One region of the Kitasatospora sp. NPDC059160 genome, then DNA from elsewhere that is predicted to be linked to it. Evidence: riboswitches for the same ligand, from Rfam matches in the RefSeq annotation. Region 1 holds a riboswitch; each other region holds the start of a gene.
The links. A riboswitch is a leader RNA that binds a small molecule or an ion and turns the genes downstream of it on or off. The one in region 1 is predicted to bind cyclic di-AMP.
Positions count from the first base shown of each region.

Region 2: linked by a shared signal. The riboswitch ahead of ACFXOZ_RS08885 (transglycosylase family protein) and the one ahead of ACFXOZ_RS13070 (hypothetical protein) in region 1 are both predicted to bind cyclic di-AMP.
Region 3: linked by a shared signal. The riboswitch ahead of ACFXOZ_RS28185 (NlpC/P60 family protein) and the one ahead of ACFXOZ_RS13070 (hypothetical protein) in region 1 are both predicted to bind cyclic di-AMP.
Region 4: linked by a shared signal. The riboswitch ahead of ACFXOZ_RS23455 (peptidoglycan DD-metalloendopeptidase family protein) and the one ahead of ACFXOZ_RS13070 (hypothetical protein) in region 1 are both predicted to bind cyclic di-AMP.

Region 1 is NZ_JBHZCN010000024.1:87,484-93,072, reverse strand. Features, by position in the region: gene ACFXOZ_RS13080 (IclR family transcriptional regulator) at 1-793, shown strand, start outside; gene ACFXOZ_RS13075 (hypothetical protein) at 965-1,573, shown strand; gene ACFXOZ_RS13070 (hypothetical protein) at 1,686-3,026, opposite strand; cyclic di-AMP (ydaO/yuaA leader) riboswitch at 3,034-3,141, opposite strand; gene ACFXOZ_RS13065 (MoaF N-terminal domain-containing protein) at 3,586-3,915, shown strand; gene ACFXOZ_RS13060 (alpha/beta hydrolase) at 3,991-5,151, opposite strand; gene ACFXOZ_RS13055 (TetR/AcrR family transcriptional regulator) at 5,448-5,589, opposite strand, start outside.
Region 2 is NZ_JBHZCN010000015.1:7,867-13,455, forward strand. Features, by position in the region: gene eno (phosphopyruvate hydratase) at 1-392, opposite strand, end outside; gene ACFXOZ_RS08885 (transglycosylase family protein) at 673-1,455, opposite strand; cyclic di-AMP (ydaO/yuaA leader) riboswitch at 1,457-1,627, opposite strand; gene ACFXOZ_RS08890 (cytochrome P450) at 1,837-3,138, opposite strand; gene ACFXOZ_RS08895 (SDR family NAD(P)-dependent oxidoreductase) at 3,441-3,866, shown strand; gene ACFXOZ_RS08900 (MazG family protein) at 3,886-4,923, opposite strand; gene mfd (transcription-repair coupling factor) at 5,060-5,589, opposite strand, start outside.
Region 3 is NZ_JBHZCN010000074.1:10,419-16,007, reverse strand. Features, by position in the region: gene ACFXOZ_RS28190 (NlpC/P60 family protein) at 1-1,032, opposite strand, end outside; gene ACFXOZ_RS28185 (NlpC/P60 family protein) at 1,259-2,374, opposite strand; cyclic di-AMP (ydaO/yuaA leader) riboswitch at 2,385-2,540, opposite strand; gene ACFXOZ_RS28180 (NlpC/P60 family protein) at 2,879-3,913, opposite strand; gene ACFXOZ_RS28175 (NYN domain-containing protein) at 4,135-5,436, opposite strand.
Region 4 is NZ_JBHZCN010000055.1:28,846-34,434, forward strand. Features, by position in the region: gene ACFXOZ_RS23435 (sugar kinase) at 1-702, shown strand, start outside; gene ACFXOZ_RS23440 (IclR family transcriptional regulator) at 740-1,489, shown strand; gene ACFXOZ_RS23445 (RidA family protein) at 1,536-1,946, shown strand; gene ACFXOZ_RS23450 (DUF2470 domain-containing protein) at 2,121-2,846, shown strand; gene ACFXOZ_RS23455 (peptidoglycan DD-metalloendopeptidase family protein) at 3,107-4,072, opposite strand; cyclic di-AMP (ydaO/yuaA leader) riboswitch at 4,075-4,257, opposite strand; gene ACFXOZ_RS23460 (MFS transporter) at 4,570-5,589, shown strand, end outside.

The DNA of each region.
Region 1 (5,589 bases):
TGCGACCCCCGACACAGCATCGACGACAGGCGCCGACCGCGCGAGCGGCGGCGTGCAGTCCGTCGAGCGCGCCTTCCAACTCCTGGAGGCGCTGGCCGACTCGGGCGGCGTGGCCACTCTCAGTGAGCTCTCCACCAGCTCCGGCCTCCCGATGCCGACCATCCACCGACTGGTTCGTACCCTCGTCCAGCAGGGCTATGTCCGCCAGGACACCGCGCGCCGCTACACCCTCGGCCCCCGGCTGATCCGGCTCGGCGAGACCTCCGGCCGCCTGCTCGGCAGCTGGGCCCGCCCGTACCTGGCCGAGCTGATGGAGGCCACCGGCGAGACCGCCAACCTGGCGGTGCTGGAGGGCGGCGAGGTGGTGTACGTCGGGCAGGTGCAGTCCCGGCGCTCGATGCGGATGTTCACCGAGGTCGGACGGCGGGTCCAGCCGCACTGCACGGGCGTCGGCAAGGCACTGCTCGCCCAGCTCCCCGAGGACGAGGCGCGCGCGGTCCTGGGCCCCAACCCGCTGCCCGCACACACCGAGTACACCCTCACCGACCCGCAGGAGCTGATGGACCAGCTCGCCGAGGCGCGCGAGCGCGGGTACGTGGTGGACGACCAGGAGCAGGAGATCGGCGTCCGCTGCATCGCGCTCGCCGTCCCGGGCGCGCCGACGCCCACCGCGCTCTCCGTCTCCGGCCCGGAGGCCCGGATCCGGGCGCTGGAGGAGCAGGCGGGGGCGTCCGCACTGGTGCCGGTGATGCACCAGATCGCGGCCCGGCTGGGGCAGGTCCTGGCGCCATGACGTTCCGTCAACCCCTTTCAGGCGAACGGTAGATCCGGCGAGGACCGGTGCCCGCCGTTCGAGTGGCGGCGGGCGAGTTGTGCCGCTATCGCGGCCACGGCTCGGACACCCTGGTGCGGGCGCGGCCCGCGACAGCGCGGGCCGCCGGAGCGTGGGAGCAGGGTGGACGGCGTGGAGCAGCACGGAGTACGGGGCGGCGCGGGGCGCAGGAGGTTCGGCCGGGCCGGATTGCTGGCGGCGGTGACGGCGGGCTGCGCGGTGGCCTCACTGGCCGCCGGGCCCTCCTGGGCGGTGCGGCACCCGGTGCCGCGCCCGGATCTGGGGACCGTCGCGCCGGGGGCGCCCGAGGCGTCCACTCTGCCCGCCGTGGTCGCCAAGACGTCCCGCTCCCACCTGGAGGTGGTCCGGATCGACCCGGATCCGGCGCCGCCCGGCGGCGCCACCACCATCCACGCCTTCGTCGCCAATCTCGGCCCGGACACCACCGCCTCACCGCTCACGATCACGGTCACCCTGCCGAACGGGGTGACCCCGGAGGGCCCGTACTTCCCCGACAACTGCGCGGTCATCTCGCGCGGCAGGCAGGTGCGCTGCGTGTTCGGTCCCGGACTGCCGGACGGGCGCAGCGTGACCGCCCTCGTCCCGGTCCGGCTCTCCGACGACCTGGAGCTCGGGATCCTGGAGGGCGGCTCGGTCGAGGTGCGCAGCGCGGACGACCCCGGCGGCAGGGGTCACCGGGAGGAGTTCGACATCAAGGTCGTCGAGACGGCGGGCGACTGACGCGACGGATCGCCCCACCGGTCACCGGCCGCCGGCGAGCGGCTGCCGGGCTCCCGGTGACCGGTGGGGCGGGCTCGTGGTTACCGGTGGACGCGCTTACCGGTAGACGTGGCTACCGGTAGACGCGGACGTAGTCGGCGGCCATGGTGATCGGGCTGTTCCCCTGCGGGGCCGGGTGGTACTTGCCGGCGCTCACCGAGAGGTTGAGGATCAGGTACGCCGAGAAGTTGGCCCCGATGCCCTTGCCGTCCGAGAACACCTTGACGCCGTTGACGTACCAGTCCACCGAGTTGGCGCCGTAGTAGGTGCCGATGGTCACCCACTGGTCGGTGCCGATGGCGCTCGCGTCGGTGTAGTAGTCGGGGTTGCCGGGGTTGACGTGGTTGGTCAGCTCCAGCAGGTTCGGGTTGTCGGGGTGGTACTCGAAGGAGTCGATCTCCCCGTTGCCGTTCTTCCAGGTCCACAGGGCGGGCCAGGCGCCGGTGCCGGCGGGCAGCTTGACCCGGGTCTCGGCGTAGTCGCCGGTCTTGACCTGGAACCCCTCGGCGGAGCCCTCGGTGGTCAGGAAGCCGGTGTTCCAGGACTGCTTGCCGTTCTCCAGCGTCGGCCCGCCCGGGGTGGCGGTGAAGGTGGCGACGCCGTTCGCGACGGTGACGTTGTTCTTGTTCAGCCAGTCGAGCTTGTTGTCGTCCGGGTTGTGGTTCCCGTACTTGTACGAGGTGCTCTTGTCGCCGACCCAGCGCTGGCCCCAGTTGATCGGGCCGTTGAACTCGTCGGACCAGGTCAGCGACTTGCCGGCGATCGGGGAGGACGACGCCGGGGTCGTCGGGGTGGCCGTGGCGGTGGGGGTCGGCGTCGCGGTCGGGCTCGCGGTCGGGGACGCGGTGGGGGACGCGGTCGCGGTGGGCTTCGCCGTCGGGCTCGCGGTCGCGGTCGGGGAGGGGGTGGGCTTCGCCGTCGGGGACGGGGTCGGCGTGGGCGTACCCGTGGCCGAGACCACCAGCTGCTGCGAGGGCAGGTTGTGCCAGGCGCCGCCGAGGTCCTGCCAGAAGCCGAACTGGGTGTACGTCCCGGCGGCCAGGGTGCGGGCGGCGCTGGTGTAGGTGAGTCCGCCGGGGCAGATCTGCACGTTGCTCGCGTTGCCCGGGAAGTCCAGGTTGGTGCCGCGCGCGTCGCGGACGCCCACGCCGACGGTCTTGGCGGTGAAGCAGGACGAGGAGTGCAACGCCAGCGAGGCGGTGCCCGCCTTCCCCGCGACCATGGTGGCGGGGGCGAGGCGGTCCTGGGTGACGGTCGGGCCGGTGGCGGCCTGGGCGCCGGAGACGGACGGCAGGCCGAGCAGGCCGGCACCGGTGATGGCGAGCGCCCCGGTCGTGGCGAGGGCGGTGTTGCGGCCACGGTGGGACGGACGGGCGTGGCGGGGCGCGCGACGGCGCCGGGCAGGCTGGTGCATGGGGGTCCTCTGCCACGCCTGCGAGGTGAGCTGTCGGATTCGGGCTGCAGTTGCCCGGCCGCCTGTGGAGCGGCTTCACCCCTAGCCACGCCCCGCACGCTGGTGCGTACGGGCCGGGCGCTGACCTTGGTTCCCCCGCTCCCGTCCGCTGTGGTGCTCGGGTACTCGCCGGCGGGTGGACGGGACTCGGCGTCCCGGCGGCGGGGTCCGCGACAGCGGACGACGACTGCAGGCTAGGCAGGCCGTCCGTGGACGGACAACCTGATGGGGCCGGTTGTCGCGCAGCTCACAGTGGTGTCGATCAACGACGCTGCGTGGCGGCCGAGTTGATCAATGGAGCCGACGCCGACCCGCGGTCCCGCCGGGCCCGCCCGGGCTGCCGGTCGCACACGGTGCGCGGCGCGGCGGTGGCGGACCGTGCGTGACCGCCGTGGCGTGGAGCCGCCCGAGTCCGCCCCATCGGATAAATTGGAGCCCTGGGATTTTCCGCGGTGCACAAGAGCACCGACCGGAGCCGTACGACCCGTCCCCCGTTCCAGAGAAGAGGTCCCGCCCCACCATGACCGCGCCCCTGCCCGCCTTCGCCGGCCGTACCTACGTCTTCCGGGCCGACAACGGCGCGGCCTTCCGCAACTCCTACTCGGCCGACGGCACCCGGCTGCGCTGGGAGGGCCTCGGCGAGTCGGCGGGCCAGTGGGAGGACGTGCGGCTGCACGTCGCCGAGGTCGCGCCGGAGATCTACTTCATCAGCTGGACGGAACAGAGCGGGATCACCGTCAGTCACGTGATGGACCTCAACGCGCTGACCGTACGGGCCTTCTGGACCTTCGAGGGCGAGGGCGGCCGGGTCGGCCAGCTGCACACCGGGACGCTGGAACGGGTCGCCTGACCGGCGCCGGAACGCACCGACCCCCGGGAGCCTCGGCGGCTTCCGGGGGTTCGGTGCGTTCCGCGGGCGGCGCCGTCAGACGGTCTGGCCCGGGTGGCCCGGCTGGTTCGGGACCTTGAGGTGCTGGGACAGCCACTCCAGCGAGGACGGCAGCAGGGCGCTCCAGGTCTCGAAGTTGTGGCCGCCGTTCTCGAGCATGCTGTAGGAGACCTTCATCGGGCTCTTCGCGGCGTCGATGAACGCCTCGGTGTCGTGCTTGTAGTTGCCGTCGCCCTTCTTGGTGCCGGCCAGCAGCACGGAGACGTCCGGCTGCGGCATGTTCTTCAACCGCCACATCAGGTCGGCCTCGTCGCGGCGCTGCCTGCTGCCGCCGAAGAGGTCGCCGGTGGTCGGGTCGTCGGCCGCCTCGTAGTACCCGGACAGGGACACGGCGGTCGGGAAGACGTCCGGGTGGCGCATGGCCAGCTTGAGCGCGCAGTAGCCACCGGTGGAGTTACCCATGAAGGCCCAGGCCCGGGGGTCGGCCGAGACCCGGTAGCTGGCCTGGATCGCCGACGGGACGTCCTTGGTGAAGTACGTGTCGGACTGCGCGCCGCCCGGGATGTCCTCGCACTCGGTGTCCTGCGGCAGGGCGGGCGAGGGGCGCATCAGGACCATGACGGTCGGCTGCATCCGGCCCTCCTGCAGCAGCTTGAGCGCGGCGCCCGGGTAGTTGAAGCGGGTGATCAGGTTCTCGGCGATTCCTGGGAATCCGGTGCTGACGATCACGGCCGGGAACTGCTTCTGCGCGTACTCGGGCTGGAAGTACTGCGGCGGCAGGTAGACGAAGCCCTCGGTCGACAGCCGGCTCTCCTTGCCGTCGATCCGGACCTTGCGGATCTCGCCGGACTGGCTGGGCTCACGGCCCATCGCGCCGCCGCCCTTGACCGACGCCTGGCCTATGGTCTCGACCAGCAGTCGGCCGGAGGCGTCCGCCTTGTTGTGGATGACGACGGGGCCGGTGCTGCCCGTGCCCATCAGGTCGTCCCAACTGCTGTAGAAGGCGAAGTAGTTGTTCGCCACCAGCCCGAGCGCGGCGAGCACCGCCAGCTGGGTAGCGAGCAGCGCGCCGATCCGGCCGAGCACCGCCTGCCAGCTCTTCCGGGCGAGTCTGGGCCAGAGCCAGACCGTGCCGACCATCACCACGACCGCCATCAGCACGGCCAGCGCCAGCACCTTGTGGCTCGTCAGACCCATGTTCCAGTTGCTCCCACGCCTCGAACTCCCGCCCCCTCCACTCAGGGACATCCGAGGAGGTCACCCCGGTTCCCCCACCGGGGCGCGCGCACCAACCCTAGCGGGAGCTGGGAGGAAGCTGATCGGGGGCTGTGGGGAAGCGGCGAACAGATGACAGATTTCAACTTTCAGATAACAGATGACAGCGAACGGATAACAGATAACAGATTTCGAAAGTTGTTCTCTGTCATCTGTTCGCCGCTATCTGTTATCCGTCATCCGGCTGCTGTCATCCGTCCGCTGTCATCTGTCCGCTGTCATCCGTCCGCTGTCATCCGCTCACCGCTGGGTCGCCACTCCCCCGTCGGCCGGGCCCACAGGCGCAGCCCCGCCGTGAGTTCGCGCATGCAGCGGGCGCCGAGGTCCTGCGGGGAGCCGGGGCCGGTGACGGCGGCATCG
Region 2 (5,589 bases), on a different contig from region 1:
AACAGCGGCAGGTCGCTGGCCTCGGAGGCGGCGTGCGCGACGGCCAGCGAGACGCCCAGGATGGCGTTGGCGCCGAGCGAGGACTTGTCCGGGGTGGCGTCCAGGTCGAGCATGGCCTGGTCGATCAGGCGCTGCTCGGTGGCGTCGTAGCCGACCAGCTCCGGGCCGATCTGCTCGATGACGGCCAGGACGGCCTTCTCCACGCCCTTGCCGAAGTAGCGGTTCTTGTCGCCGTCGCGCAGTTCGAGCGCCTCGAAGGCGCCGGTCGAGGCACCCGACGGAACAGCGGCACGACCCGTGCTGCCGTCGTCGAGGCCGACCTCGACCTCGACCGTGGGGTTGCCGCGGGAGTCGAGGATTTCACGGGCTACGACGACATCGATGGACGGCACGAAGCATCTCCTTGCGGAAGCAGGGTCCGGCTGCGGGTGGTGCTGTCGGCCGGACGATTGCGGAGTCGTTACGACCAGAGCCTAACCGCCCGGGCTCCCGGGGCCACCTCGGCCCGGGCTGCGTCTCACCGTGTGGCCCGGCTACCCACCGGTAGTTCACCTGCTCGTCCCGGTGCGTCCCACCGGGGCGTCCATCGGGGCGGGCGAACGCGGACGTAGGGGGCCGCCGGGCGCGGCCCCCTACGTGTCCAGCGTGTCGTTCTCCGTGGAACGGTCCGGCTCAGCCCAGGTGCAGGACCTGGCCGGGCACGATCATGTCCGGGTTGCCGCCGACCGTGGTGCGGTTGCCGTCGTAGAGCGCCTGCCAGCCGCCGGACACGCCCTGGGCGGTGGCGATGCCCGACAGGGTGTCACCGTCCCGGACGGTGTAGTCGTGGCCGGTCGTGGCGGCCGGGGCCTGCGCGGCCCGCGGGGCGGCGTGCTTGGGGGCGTACTGCTGCGCCGACGGGGCGGCGGGCTGCTCGGCCTGCTTCGGCGCGGCGTGCTTCGGCGCGTACTGCTGGACCGGCTTCGGCTGGGCGGGCTTGGCGGCGGCCTTGGGGGCCTGCTGCTTGGGTGCCTGCTTCTGGGCCTGCTGCTTCTGCGGCTTGGCGTCCGAGGAGGTGTCCACCTGGGCCGGGGCGCCGCCCTTGCTCAGGCCCGCCTTCTGGGAGCAGACCGGCCAGGCGCCGGGGCCCTGCGAGGCGAGGACCTTCTCGGCGACGGCGATCTGCTGCCCCTTGCTGGCCTGGTTGGCCTGCGCCGCGTACGCGGTGCCGCCGTACGCCTTCCAGGTGCTGGGGGTGAACTGGAGGCCGCCGGAGAAGCCGTTGCCGGTGTTGATGCTCCAGTTGCCGCCGCTCTCGCACTGGGCGACGGAGTCCCAGACGGAGGCCGGGGCGGCGGAGGCGCCGGTGGCGGAGAGGAGCGGCAGTGCGAGTCCGACGCCGGCCACACCGGCGACGGCGATGGCCTTCTCGGCCTGGGTGCGACGGCGATGACGGCCGGTTCCAACGAACAGCATGAAGGTCCCTCTCCGCACGCCTGCGAGGTGAGCTGTCGGGTTCGGACCGGGAGGTGGCCCGGCCGCCGTCTGCGGAATCGATTCCGCGCGGGCGGCTTCACCCCGAGCCGTGGAGGAACGGCAACAAACCTGGTTCCCCCGCCCCTGCCCAGGGTTCTGGTCGGTTTCCCGTGACGCGGCGGGCAGGATTCGGCGTCCGCGCACGAGGTCCGCAGCTGCGAACTCCACGGAGACTAGACAGATCCTCAGACGAATCACAAGCTCATATCACCGACATCACACAAGAATTACGGCCCGTGTTCGATCGCCTACCAACGGCGGGGCTTTGTCCGGTTTGATGAGCGTTCATACCACCGCCGGTGGCCGGTTCCGGATGCTTCGTCAGCGTGTCGTGGCCTCAGGACGACTGTGCGGCGACCGGGGCTCCGGACTGAATTCGACCGGAAGTTCGCGCAATCCACGCATGATCAGGCCACCCCGCCAGCGCAGATTCTCCGGGCTTTCGGCCAGCCGCAGATCCGGCAGCCGGGAAAGCAGCGTGGCCAGCGCGGACCGCCCCTCCAGCCGGGCCAGCGGGGCTCCGATGCAGTAGTGGATGCCGTGCCCGAACCCCAGGTGCGGGTTGTCGCTCCGGGCCAGGTCGAGGGTGTTCTCGTCGGAGAACCTGGCCGGATCGCGGTCCGCCGCCGCCAGCACCACCAGCACCGGGTCCCCGACCGGGATCTCCACCCCGCCGATGGTCAGCGGAGCGGTCGCGAACCGCCAGGTCGCCAACTCCACCGGCCCGTCGTAGCGCAGGAGTTCCTCGATCCCGGTCTCCAGCAGCGCGGTCTCGCCGCGGGCCACCGACTCCTGCAGCAGGGCCCGCTGCCCGGGATTGCGCAGCAGCGCGTACGTCCCGTTGCCGATCAGGTTCACCGTCGTCTCGAACCCGGCGAAGAGGAGGATGAAGGCCATCGCGGCGGCCTCGTTCTCGGTCAGGTGCTCGCCGTGGTCGCTCGCCCGGATCAGGCCGGAGATCAGGTCGTCCCCGAGGTCCGCCCGCTTGCGGTGGATCAGCTCCAGCAGGTACGCCCGCATCCGCTTCACCGCCCGCCCCACGCCGCCGCGTTGGCCGCCCCCGTGCCGGATCATCATTCCGGCCCAGTCCCGGAAGTCGTCCTGGTCCTCGGAGGGAACGCCGAGCATGTCGCAGATCGCGTAGATGGGGAGCGGGAACGCGAACTCGTGGATCAGGTCCGCCGAACCGCGCTGCGCGAAGCCGTCGATCAGCCGGTCGGTGAGCTGCTGCACCCGCGGCTCGAACTCCGCCACCCGGCGCGGCGTGAACGCCTTCGACACCAGGCGGCGCAGCCGGGTGTGGTCCGGCGGGTCGATGTTCAGCAGGTGGGTCATCAGGTCCGCCTGCCGCTCCCCCGGGATGCCCACCCGGCCGGTGCGGTGCGCCTGCCCGCTGTGGTGCGCCGGGTTCTTCGAGAGCCGGCCGTCCGCGAGCGCCTGCCGGGCGTCCGCGTAGCGCGTCACCAGCCAGGCCTCCACCCCGCTCGGCAGCGTGGTGCGGTGCACCGGGGCGTGCTCGCGCAGCCAGGCGTAGGCGGGGTACGGGTCTGCGGCGAACTCCCAGGTGAAGAGCTGCGGGTCGGGCTGGGCGGCGGGCTGGGCGCCCTCGGGCTGAGCTGGCATGGGTCGACCGTAACCGCTGGACCGGAGGGGCCCGGACCACCGGCGCACGCGCCCCCGCGGCCGGCCGGAGGCCACCGCCGCGCGAACCGTCCGTGACCGGCGCGCGAGCGGAACGCCGACACTCCGTGGACGGCCCGTGGACGGTGCGTGGACGGGCCTTGGCCAGCTCTTGGCCGGGCGGCAGGCGTGAGCCTGGTCACCTGAGGGGTAATCCCTGTTGCGGAGGGTCAGGACCTGCCTACGATCCTCCGAAGTACGCGCGGGCGCCGGTGCGGTGTCGCCCGCAGGGAGGAGCTGGACCAATGACGGTCAGCGGAGCAGTCGTCGTCATCGCGGTACTCGCGGGCGGTTCGGGGGCCGACCTCGCCCGCCGGTTCACCGCGGCCGGCACCGCCGGGATGCTGATCGCCGACACCCACGTCGGCATCGCCGAGGACCTCGCCTCCGAACTCGACCGGCCGGGCTGCCCCGTGGTCGGCGTCTCCGGCGACATCCGCCGGCCCAGCGACGTCGCCGCGCTGGTCGACACCGCCGAGAAGCACTTCGGTCCGATCGACCTCTTCTGCGTGGCGGGGCCGAGGGGCGAGCGGATCGTCTCCCTCGCCGACCTGCCCGCCCACCTCGACCTGGAGCGCCTCGCCGAACTGGTCGTCCTGATCGGCGAGGCGATCGGCGAGCTCGTCCCGCCGCAGCGGTGCGCCACCGAGCGCACGGCGACGGCGGCCTGAGCCGCCCCGCCACCGAGGTCTACTCCGGCCGGAGCCCCTCGGCCGCGCGCACCGCGTCCCGGTAGCCGCGCGCGGCCGAGCGCAGCGCCGCGTCCACGTCCACCCCGGCGTCGTGCGCCCGCTGCGCCACCGCCAGCAGCAGCCGGCCCGCCGACTCGGCGGTCAGCTCGCGCGGCAGCTCGTACGGCTCGTCCGGCACCCCCGCGAAGCCCGCCCGGCGCACCCGGGACACCAGCTTCGCCGCGTACGCCAGCGCCGGCAGCCCGGCCGGCACGCCGTCCAGGACGGACTCCCGGTCCGCCTTCTCGGCCGCCTTCAACTGCTCCCAGTTCGCCTCCGCCTCGTCGGCGCCCGCCACCTCGACGTCCCCGAACACGTGCGGGTGCCGGTACAGCAGCTTCTCGACCATGTCCCCGGCCACGTCGTCGATCGTGAACGGATCGGTCGGGTGCTCCTCCGCGACCCGGGCGTGGAAGAACACCTGGAACAGCACGTCGCCCAGCTCCTCGCGCAGCGCGTCCCGGTCCCCCTCCTCGATCGCCTCGACCAGCTCGTAGGCCTCCTCGACCAGGTACTTCACCAGGCTCTCGTGGGTCTGCTCGGCGTCCCACGGGCAGCCGCCCGGCGAGCGCAGCCGGTCCATCACCGAGGCGAGGTCCAGCAGCCGCGCCCCCGGCAGGTCGTACGAGCCGGGCAGCACCTCGATCTCCGGCACCTCCCCGGCGTGCTCCACCGCGAGCCGGGCCAGCGCGTCCGTCAGCCCCGGGTCCCCGTCCGGGCCGCCCAGCCACACCGTCGCCCCCGCCCCGGCCGGCTGCCCGGTCAGCAGCCGCGCCAGCGCCGGCGCCGACCCGGCCGGCGCCACCTCCACCGCCACCCCGGCCTGCCGCACCGCCGGCACCTGCGGGTGCCCCTCGTCCCCGACCAGCACCCGCCCGGCCGACCGCAGCGCCTCCCAGGCCGGCCACGCCAGCAGGCCGGGGGCCACCCGGTGGGTGGTGGTCAGCAGGATCAACTTCGCGCCCGGAGCGTCCGTCGGCACAGCATTCGTCGTCACCCCTCGAACCTACCCGCCGCGGGCACCCCGGGCCCGGCCGGTGGCCGGCGGCCGAACGGCGGCCCCGGGCCGGGCCCGGAACCGCCGTGAACCGCCGTGGACGGCCGCCGACCTGAACACCGCCGGCCGCCGGGGGCTACTTCTTCGTCCCCGCCAGGTCGTCGAACATGGCCGACAGGAACTCGGTGCACCAGCCGAGCAGTTCGCGCCCGACCAGCGGCTTGCCGCCGATCCGGCCGGTGCTCGGCCGGGGCACCAGGAGCTGCTGGGCCGCCGCCTTGACCTGGCTGCGCGGGTAGAGCCGGTTCAGCCGCAGCTGCTGGGACTCCCGCAGCTCCACCGGGCCGAAGCGGACGTTGGAGCCCTGGAGGGTGATGTCCGAGATCCCGCAGCGGCGGGCGTACAGCCGCAGGCCGGCGACCATCAGCAGGTTCTCGACCGGCTCGGGCAGCTTCCCGTAGCGGTCCGCCAGCTCGTCCCGGACCTGCTGGATGTCCGCCTCCGAGTTGACCGCCGCGATCGAGCGGTAGGCCTGCAGCCGCAGCCGCTCGCCGGGGGCGTAGTCGTGCGGCACGTGGGCGTCGACCGGCAGCTCGATCTTCACCTCCAGCGGCTCCTCCTCCGGCTCGCCGCCGTTCGCCAGCGACTCGCGGAACTCGGCCACCG
Region 3 (5,589 bases), on a different contig from region 1:
TCCCGAGACCGGCATCGCGTTGACGCTCTCGTACCGGACCTTGGCACCGGGGTACGGGGCGTGCACCATCACACCGCCGCCGGCGTACATCCCGACGTGGTGCATGTCCCGGTAGAAGATCACCAGGTCTCCCGGCCGCGCTTCGGAGAGGCTGATCCGCTGCCCGGCGTACGCCTGGGCCTGCGAGGTCCGCGGCAGGGTCACTCCGGCCTGCCGCCAGCTGTAGTACATCAGACCGGAACAGTCGAAGGCACGCGGCCCGGTGGATCCGTAGACGTAGGGCGAGCCGACCATCCGCACCGCGGCGGCCAGCGCGGCCGCCCCGCGCTCGGAGGCGGCCGGGGCGTTGCCGAGGTCCAGCCGGTCGGTACCGCGGGTGGCGCGCTGCTCGGCCTCCCGGGCGTCCTGGGCGACCATCCGGTTCCGCTCGACGGCGCCCAGGCTGTTGAGCAGCTTCTGCGCCTTGGCGAGGCGCTGCTGGATCTGCTGCTTGTTCTCGGCGAGCGAGCGGCGAGCCTCGTCCAGTTCGGCGAGCTTGGCGGCGGTCTCGGTGCGCCGCTGGTCGAGCCGGCGCTGACGGGTGACCAGCTCGTGCAGGGTCTCCTGCTGGCGCTCGGCGGCCTGGCCGAGGGTGCGGGCGCGGGTGAGGTAGGCCTCCGGGTCGCTGGAGAGCATCAGCTGGGCGGTCTGGGTCATCCCGCCGCCCCGGTACTCGGCCCCGGCGACCGTGGCGAGGTCCCCGCGCAGCTCGTTGAGCTGCTCCTGGGCGGCGGCGACCTCGCCCTGGAGGATCGTGGTCTCGCCCAGAAGCCGCTTCTGCGCCTCCTGCGCGGCGTTGTACTTCTCCGAGGCCTGTTCGGCCTCGTCGTACAGCTGCTCGACCTGGGCCTTGACGTCCTTGCGGTCGGGCGCGTCCGGCGCCCCGGGGGCGGCCTGGGCGCTGCCGGCGGTCGCCACGCCCAGGGCCGTGGTGGCGGCCGCGGTCAGTACCAGCGCACGGGCGAGCAGTTGGGAACGACGGTGCACGGGCATGCGGCAACGGCTCCAGTCCTGCGGCGCGGCCCCGCGGCCGCGCCCCGGTGGGCGGCCGTCGAGCGGGAGTCCGGTGGCAGACGTTAGCGAGTCCGGGCAAGTGAGTCCAAACCCCTACCGACCCGAATATTTGACCCCTAATCGGACACCAGGTCGAGCCGCCGGAAAAGCCGCAGGCCCGGCCCTCCGTGACGGAGGACCGGGCCCGTGAACGCGTGGCCGGGGATCAGACCCGCACGATGGAGGCCAGCGGCATGTTGGAGACGGCCTCGTAGCGCACCGACGCACCCGGCTTGGGAGCGTGCAGCACCTGGCCGTTGCCCGCGTAGATGCCGACGTGGTGGGCGTCGCCGTAGAAGATCAGCATGTCGCCGGGCTGGGCCTGGGAGATGTCCGAGCCGATCCGGGTGCCGGCGCCGGCCTGCTCCTGCGAGGTGCGCGGCAGCGACACCCCGGCCTGGTTGAACGCCCAGACCATCAGGCCGGAGCAGTCGAAGGAGCTGGGGCCGGTGGCGCCCCAGACGTACGGGCTGCCGACCTTGGTGGCGGCGGCGGCCAGCGCGGCGGCACCGTGCGAACTGCCCGGGGCGATCTTGACCGGCGCGGCGGTGGAGCCCGAGCCGAGGTCGCTGCGGCTGCTGTCGCGCGAGGCGCGGTCCGGGGCGGCGGCCTTCGCGGCGGCGTCCGCCTTGGCCTTGGCGTCGGCGGCGGCCTTGTCCTCGGCCGCCTTGATCGCCTGGCGCTCCTGCTCGGTCAGCGTGTTGAGCAGGTCCTGGGCGGCCTTGAGCTTGTTCTGGACCTCGTCCTTGGAGGCCTTCAGCTGCTGGGTCGTGGACTCCAGCTCGCCGAGCTTGCCCTGCGCCTCGGTGCGGTCCTGGTCCAGCTTGCGCTGCTGGTCCTGGAGCTGCTTGAGCTGGTTCTTCTGGGTGCTGCCCGCCTGGTTCAGCGCGCCGGCCTGGTTGAGGAAGTTGTCCGGGCTGGAGGAGAACATCAGCTGGACCGTCGGGGATATGCCCCCGTTGCGGTACTGCTCGCCGGCGATCTCGGCCAGGCCGCCCTGGAGGTCGGTCACCTGGGCCTGCTGGCGGGCCACCTGGTCCTGGAGGCCGGAGACCTGCTTCTCCAGCTCCTGCTGCTTCTCCTGCGCGGCGTTGTACTTCTCGGTCGCCTGCTCGGCCTGCTCGTTGAGCTGGTCGACCTGCTCCTTGACCTGGTCCTTGGTCGGCTGCGGGTCGGCGTGCGCGCTGGACTGCGCGGAGAGCGCGACGGCGGCGGCGGCGAAACCGGTCAGGATCGAGACGCGGGTACGGCTGGCGGGCTTGGGACGACGATGGGACGCCACGAAGGCGGACTCCTTCTTCCTACGCCGCCTACCGGGTGAGCTGACGGGTTCGGGCCGGAAGCATGCCCTACGACGCCTCACCGGCCTCACCTACGGCCGACCTGGCGCCGATTCACCCCGGAGGAACGTGTGGTTCCCCGGCTCCGCTCCGCAGCGCCCCCGACTACTGGGCTCCCCTGTCGGGCAGTCGCTTCGACCTGCCCCGCTGTTTCGCGAACTCGGCGGTAACCACCGCCGCCACCCAGGCTGGGTGATCGACTGTGCGGTGGTTCGGAGCACGACCCTAGTAACTGAACCGTGATCCGTTCAAATCCTTGTCAGAAAAAAGACGGAAGATTACCCATGTTCTTTTGTGAAAATGACTGATGGTGATCACCGGCGCACGCAAAGCTGATCGACTCTCACCCTCCGGCCCACCCGGTCCGCAAACCCGGAGCGCCACCCCCGACCGGAGGTGGCGCGGATCACAGGGCCGGAACCGGCCCCCGGGGAGGTACCGGAGCGTCAGATCCGGCGGATCGTGTTGATCGACATCGCGTCGGCCTTCATCACCTTCACCACGTCACCGGTGTGCGGCGCGTGGACCACCATGCCGTTGCCGATGTACATCCCGACGTGGTGCATGTCGCCGCCGTAGATCACCAGGTCACCCGGCTGGGCGGTGGCCAGCGTCACGGCGGTCCCGATGTGGCCCTGCTCCTGCGAGGTGCGCGGCAGCGAGACGCCGGCCTGGCCGTACGCCCAGACCATCAGGCCCGAGCAGTCGAAGGTGGAGGGCCCGGTGGCGCCCCACACGTACGGCGAACCCTGCTTGCTCATCGCCTTGGCCACCGCCACGGCGGCGTAGCCGCTGGCCGGCGGCAGGTTGCTGAGGTCGACCCGGTCGGCGCCGCGGGAGGCGCGGTCGTCCTGCTGCTGCTGGGCCCGGAGCGCGGCCCGGTCGGCGGCGCTGAGCGAGTTCAGCAGGTCCTGGGCGGTCTTCAACTTGGTGTTGACGTCCGCCTTGGCCTGGTTGAGGTCCTTGGTGGTGGAGTCCAGGGAGGCGAGCACGGCGGCCGCCTCGGCCTTCTCCTGGTCCAGCCGGCGCTGCTGGTCGAGCAGGCCCTTGAGCGCCTCGGTCTGGGTGGTGCTGGCCTGCTGGACGCTCGACGCCTTGTCCAGGTAGCCGGACGGGTCGGAGGAGAGCATCAGCTGGACGGACGGGTCGATGCCGCCGGTGCGGTACTGCTCGCCCGCGACCTGGGCCAGGCCCACCTGGAGCTGGCTCATCTGGTCCTGGCTGCGGGCCACCTGGTCCTGGAGCTGGTCGGCCTGCTTGCGGAGCTGGTCGGAGCGCTCCTTGGCGCCGTTGTACTTCTCGGCCGCCTGCTCCTGCTCCTGCTGGAGCTGGTCGATCTGCGCCTTGACGTCACTCTTGTTCGGCTGCGGCGCGGCATGCGCGGCGACCTGGGCGGAGAGGGCGACCGCGGTCGCAGCAGCAGCGGTGAGCACGGAGACCCGCGCGCGGCTCGGCTGCTTGGGACGGCGGTGGGAGGCCAAGGGACCGGCTCCTTCTTCCATCGGACTCACCTGATCAGGTGAGATTCCGGAAAATAGGTTTGACGCCAGACCCTAGTGAAGATCTACCCGTTTTGCCACTCCCCCGAAGGCGTGAACTCCGGTTCCCCCACTGACTTCACCGGATCCGCACACCCGCACGGAAGCCCCACTGACCTGCCGTCACAGCCCCCGTCCCGACTCCGACCCGGCTCGGGGCCGGCTCAGGGCCGGGCCAGCCGGTTCAGCAGCAGCACCGAGGCCACCGGGCGCGCACCCGCCTTCCGCACGCCCTCCGCGACCTCCCGGTCGGTGGAGACCACCACCACCGGACGGCCCTGCGGCTCGGCCCGGACCAGACGGCGGATCAGCTCGTCCGCGGTCTCGCCGGTCCGGCTGAACCGTACCCGCACCCCGCGCGGCGGCGCCATGATGACCGGTACGTCCAGGTCCTGCCCGTCGAACACACAGGTGACCTCCGCCTGGGTGCGCTGGGCCAGCATCGCCAGCCCGCCCAGCAGCCGGATCCGCTGCTGCTCCAGCGGCAGCGCCGGGTACCCGGTCTTGGTCACGTTGTAGCCGTCCACCACCAGGTGCACCTGGGGGATCGCCAGCAACTGGTCCAGCAGCGCCGGGTCGTCCTCGGCCAGGCCGCGCCGGGCCACGTCGTGCGGCGAGGCCGACCCCGGCACCACCGCCTCCACCAGGTCCGCCGGGCGGAGCTGGGAGACCGGCAGCGCCAGCTCCCGCTGGAGGCCCTGCGCCGACTGCAGCACGGTGTCCAGCAGCAGCCGCAGCCGCATGTCCTCGACGCTGCGGCCCTCCCGGGCCGAGCGGCGGCCCTGCTCGACCGCGGTCTCCAGTTCGGAAACCCGGTGCCGCAGCCGCCGCGCCTCGGACTCGGCCGCGCTGCGCTCCCCGGTGGCCTGCGCCCGCGCCGCCTCCAGCTCCCCGGTCACCCGCCGGGTCTCGGCCTGCGCCCGCCGGGTGTCGCTCTCCAGCGACCGCACCTTCTTGCGCAGCGACTCGGCCTCCCGCCGGACGCCCTCGAACTCCGCGCGCTGGCGGTCCAGGTCCGCCCGCGCCGCGGCCCGCACCTCGGCCAGCTCGGCCTGGAGCTTCTCCACCTGCCGGGCGGCCTCCGCCGCCGCGTCCTCGGCGCCGGCCCGCTCGGCCTCCTCGCCCGCCTCGGCGACCAGTCGGCTCCAGCCGGGCGAGCGCACCAGGTAGGCGGCGGCCGCGACGTCCATCGGATCGGCGGCGCCGGGGACGGTGCCCGACTCCAGCGCCTTCACCAGGTCCGGCTGGCCCAGCCGCAGCCGCTCCGCTATCCGCACCCGGAAGGCCGGCTCGGACTCCAGCGCCGCCGCCAGCGCGGTGGCCGCGTACTTGGCCCGCCGCGCGGGGGTGAACTTGACGTACTGACGCAGGCTCTGCGGCAGCTCCCCGGGCGGCAGCCCGCCCAGCGCGTCCGAGGCCAGCCCGACCACCCGCCGGCGCACCCCTTCGGGCAGCGGCCGGTCCAGCTTCTCGGGCGCCCGCTCGGCACCCGCGCCGGCCGGGGCCCCGCCGGCGCCCCCCGGGAGGTCGGTCTCGGACCGGACCGGCCCGGCGGCCGGCTCCGGTGCCGGCGCAGCGGGCTGAAGCCCCTGCGCTTCGCCGGGCTCCCTCGCTGCGTC
Region 4 (5,589 bases), on a different contig from region 1:
CTCTCCGACGACTGCCTGGCCCTGCTGCGCGCCCTGCTTGCCGACCGCCGCCCGGGGCGGCTGGTCAGCTTCGACCTCAACTGGCGCCCAGCGCTCTGGCGGGACCGCGACCCGGCCGTGCTGCCGCCGCTGCTAGACGCCGCCGATCTGCTGCTGCTCGGCGCCGACGAGGCCCGGGCCGCCTTCGGCACCGACGAGCCCGCCGCGCTGCGCCGCCGCTTCCCCGCACCCGCCACCGTGGTGGTCAAGGACGCCGCCCGACTGGTCACCGCGCTGGACCGGGACGGCACGGCCGTCGCCGAACCGGCCCTGACCGTCGAGGTGGTGGAGGCGACCGGCGCGGGCGACGCCTTCGCCGCCGGCTACCTGGCCGGCACCCTCCACGCCCTGGACCAGCGCCGCCGGCTGCGGCTGGGCCACCTGAGCGCGGCCTGCGCGCTGACCGCGCACGGCGACCAGGCCGAACTGCCGCCGGCCCCGGTGCTGACCGCCCTGCTCGACGCCTCCCCCGCCGACTGGGCCGCCACCCGGGTCAGCGCCGAGGGCATCGACTCCCCGGCCCTGCCCGCCGCCCGCCCCTGGCGGCGGACCGGCGCGGACGCACCGGCCCTGACAGCGACCCAGGAGGCGGCCCAGGCGGTGGCCGGGGCGGCGACCCAGGCGGCCGCCGGGGCGCGCGCCGACCGGGCCCGGGCACAATGAGCACCGACCCCCGCCACCCGACCGGAGCACGAGCCCGATGAGTCAGACCGTCACCCGCGCCCTGCGCATCCTCGCCGAACTCGGCGAGGGCGAGCGCTCCCTCGACCAGTTGGCCGAGGTCCTCGGCGTGCACAAGACCACCGTGCTCCGGCTGCTCCAGAGCCTGGAGGAGGAACGGTTCGTCTACCGCGACGCGGCCTACCGCTACCACCTCGGCGCCGGCCTGTTCGCCCTGTCCGGCCTCGCCCTGGAGCAGCGCGGCATCCGCCGGATCGCCGCCCCGCACCTCGCCGAGCTGAACTCCACCACCGGCCAGACCGTGCACCTGGCGGCCTACGAGGGCGGCGAGGTGGTCTACATCGACAAGTTCGACTCCCGCCACCCGGTCAGGATGTACTCCCGGATCGGCCTGCGCGCCGCCCTGCACAGCGCCGCCGTCTCCAAGGTCCTGCTGGCCGACCTCCCGCTGCCCGAGCGCCGCCGGGTGGTGGCCGGGATCGACTTCACCCCGCACACCGAACGCACCCTCACCACGCCCGAGGCGCTGCTCGCCGAGCTGGAGAAGGTCGCGGTCCAGGGCTGGGCGCAGGACCACGCCGAGCACGAGGCCTTCATCAACTGCGTCGCCGCCCCGATCCGGGACGCCAGCGGCCGGGTGGTCGCCGCCGCCTCCATCTCCGTCCCGGACGTCCTCCTCCCGTACGAGCAGGTGCTGGACCTGCTCCCGCAGCTGCTCGCGACCGCCCGGGCGGTCTCGGCCGACTGCGGCCGTCCCGACCACAACTGACGAACCGTCATCGCACCGTCCCCGACCGCAAGGAGCCCCGACCCCGATGTCCTCCGACAAGACCGAGATCCGCACCGACGGCGCCCCGGCCCCGGCCTGGATGTTCTCCCAGGGCGTCCGCAAGGGCCCGATCCTCCAGGTCTCCGGCCAGGGCCCGCAGGATCCGGCGACCGGCGAGTACCTCCACCACGGCGACGTGAAGGCGCAGACCCGCCGCACCCTGGAGAACGTCAAGGCCATCGTCGAGGCCGGCGGCGCCACCATCGAGGACGTGGTGATGTTCCGCGTCTACCTCACCAAGCGCGCCGACTTCCCGCTGATGAACGAGGTCTACGCCGAGTTCATCGAGGAGAACGTCAAGCCCGGCGGGGTGAAGCCGTGCCGCACCACGATCTTCGTCGAACTGCCGCAGGAGCCGATGCTGGTGGAGATCGACGCCCAGGCCGTCATCGGCTGACCACCTGACAGCCCGACCCGACGCCACGACACCCCGAGGGCCCGGACGCCACCAACGCGTCCGGGCCCTCGGCGCATCCCCACCCCGCCACGCCGCCGCACCACCGCCCGCCCACTTGCCACACCTCCAGGGGGACATTAGGTTAGCCTCACCTAACCAACAGGAGGTCCGTTCATGAGCATCACCGCCGGTGACGCCGAGGTGCCCGAGCCCACCACCGCCGAGCGGGTCCGCAGCCTGCTCAGCGCGACCTCCTCGCTCACCGTCCGCGCCCTCGGCGAGCACCACGACCTGGACACCCCGGTCTCCGTCCACGGCTCCCGGCTGCGCCTGCGCGCCCCGCTGGACGCCCCGCTCGTCGCGGCCCTCGCCGGCGCCACCGCCACCGACGGCCTGGCCGTCGTGCTCGACGTCACCGACGTCTCCCCCGTGGCGGTCCGCGACCGCATCCGCGGCCGGCTCACCCTGGCCGGCCGGCTGCACCTGGCCCACCTCGCCGACGACGGCCTCAGCGTCCACCTGCGGGTCGACGTCGCCCACGCCGTCCTCGCCACCCCGTACGGCACCGGCGCGCTCACCGCCGCCGACCTCTCCCTCGCCGCCCCCGACCCGCTGGCCCGTCACGAGGCCGCCCTGCTCACCCACCTGGCCGACGACCACGCCGACGCCCTCGACCTGCTCACCCGGCTGCTCGACCCGGCACTGCTCACCCACGGCCCGGCCGTCCGCCCGCTCGCCCTGGACCGCCACGGCCTGGTACTGCGCCTGGACCACTCGCACGGCCACCGCGACGTCCGCCTGGTCTTCCCCGAACCCGCCCGCGACACCGAGGACTTCGGCCACCGGATGCACGACCTGATGGCCGCCGCCGAACACGGCCTCCCGGCCCGCCGCCCCTGACCGCCGCCGCAGTCGGCGCAGTCAGCGCGAATACGAGACGTACCCGTGGACCACGACGACCGAGCGGAGAACGGCAGCGGCCGGCCCGGCCGTACGAGAGGTTGTCCCGTACGGCCGGGCCGGCCTTGGGCGTGTCCCGCGCCCAGGTCCACCGGTGCGGCGATCACCCGGTCGAGCGGTCACCCGACATGACCATCCCGGGCGTCGATTCGCCCCGCACCAGCGGTGGTTCACACGTTCCTGCGGAAGGCCCCGGAGGGTCAGAGCGCGACGCCGTGCGCCCGCAGGTAGGCGACCGGGTCGATGTCCGAGCCGTACTCGGAACCGGTACGGATCTCGAAGTGCAGGTGCGGGCCGGTCACGTTGCCGGTCGCACCGGAGAGGCCGAGCTGCTGGCCGGCGGTGACGGTCTGACCGACGCTCACGCCGATCGAGGACAGGTGCGCGTACTGGGCGTACTTGCCGTCGGCGAGCTTGATCTCGACCTCGTTGCCGTAGGCGCCGTCGCTGCCGGCCTTCACCACGACACCGTTGGCGACGGCGCGCAGCGGGGTGCCGGTGGAGGCGACGAAGTCCTGGCCGGTGTGGTGGCCGGAGGCCCACATCGAGCCGGCCACGCCGTAGGCCTCGCCCAGCACGGGGTTGGCGAGCGGGGCGACGTAGCCGGAGGTGGCGGCGACCGGGGCCGCGGTCACGGCCTGGGCCGGGGCGGCGGTCTGAACCTGGGTCTGCACCTGGGCGCCGGGCTTGGCAGCCTCGGTCCGGACCTGCACCTGGGAGTCCGCGGCAGCGGAGGTGTCCTGGGTGACCGGCGCGGCGGACTTCGCCGGAGCGGCCGGCTTGGCCGGGGCGGCGGGCTTCGCCGGAGCGGCGGCGTGACCGGCGAGGGCCAGCTGCTGACCGGGGAAGATCAGGTTCGGGTCGGCGCCGACCACCGAGCGGTTCTGCTCGTACAGCGCGTGCCAGCCGCCCTCGACGTTCTTGGCGTCGGCGATCTTCGACAGGGTGTCACCGCTGACGACGCGGTAGCTCTGCTGGGCGGCCGGGGCGGCAGCCGGAGCGGCGGCCCCGGAAGCGGCCGGGGCGGTGGTGGCCGCCGGGGCGGTGTGCGCCTGGGCGCTCATCGCGGTCACGAGCGGCAGGACGAACGAGGCCCCGGTGACGGCGGTGGCGATGCCGATGCGGGCGGCACGGGGCAGGGCGATACGACGAGCCTGTGCAGGCATGGAATTTTCCTCTCCGACGCCTGCGAGGTGAGCTGTCGGGTTCGGGCTGGAGTTGCCCGGCCGCATGTGCGGCTTCACCCCAAGCCGGCCCTGGTGGTCCGCGCCCGAAAAGGCGCGAACTCCGGTCCGGCGACTTACCTGTGGGTCCCCCGCTCCTGCCGTACAGAGTTCGGTGCGAGCCACCGGGCAGCGGCAGGACTCGGCGTTCCACCCGGTGGATCCGTCCGGACTGGCCGGGCGGTCGCTGAACTAAAACTCATCCGTTCGGGTGAAGCAATGTCGATCTCTTGAATCGGCAACAACCCCCGCAGCCCCGTCACCCTCCGAATGATCCCTTGCACGCTCCGTGCACGATCCATTCACCCGGCGCCACTGATCCACCACCCTGCGCCGCCGGGACCACCCCCGTGCGACCGTCCGTTCACGCACCGCCACCGACCGACACACCACCCGGTGACCCTTGTCACGTACACCCCGGCGGGCGCAGGATTCGGCCCGTGGCCACCTCTCAAGCCGGCACTCTGCGCCTGGGCACCGCGCAGGGCCGCTGGGTACTCCTCGCGACAGTGCTCGGCTCCAGCATGGCGATGCTCGACGGCACCGTCGTCAACGTCGCCCTGCCCCGGATCGGCGCCGACCTCGGCGCCTCCCTCGCCTCCCTGCAATGGACCCTGAACGCCTATCTGCTCACCCTGGCCGGCCTGATCCTGCTCGGCGGCGCCCTCGGCGACCGCTACGGACGGCGCCGGGTCTTCCTGATCGGCGTGGTCTGGTTCGCCGTCGCCTCCGCGGCCTGCGCCGCGGCCCCGACCATCCACGTGCTGATCGCCGCCCGCGCCGTCCAGGGCATCGGCGGCGCGCTGCTCACCCCGGGCTCGCTGGCCATGCTCCAGGCGGTCTTCCACCCGGACGACCGCTCGGCGGCGGTCGGCCTCTGGTCCGGCCTGGGCGGGGTGTCGGCGGCCGTCGGCCCCTTCCTCGGCGGCTGGCTGGTGGACGGCCCGGGCTGGCGCTGGATCTTCCTGCTGAACCTGCCGCTGGCCGCCGCCGTGATCGCGGTGACCTCCCGTTACGTCCCGGAGAGCCGGGACGAGTCCGCCGCCGGCCGCTTCGACGTGCCCGGCGCCCTGCTCGCCGCCCTCGCGCTCGGCGCCGTCACCTACGCGCTCACCGCCGCCGGGGAGGGACTGTCCCCCGCCGTCTGGGTCACCGGTGCGATCGGCCTGCTGCTGGCCGCCGCCTTCGTGGCCGTCGAGCGGCGCACGCCCGACCCGATGCTGCCGCTCGGCCTGTTCTCCTCCCGGCTCTTCACCGCCGTGAACCTGGTCACCCTCTGCGTCTACGCGGCGTTCAGCGGGGTCTTCTTCCTGCTGGTGGTGCAGCTGCAGATCGTCTCGGGCTTCTCCCCGCTGGTCTCCGGCTTCGCCCTGGTGCCGATCACGGTGCTGATGCTGACCCTGTCCGCGCGCGCCGGGCGGCTCGGCAAGCGGATCGGCCCGCGCGTCCCGCTCACCGTC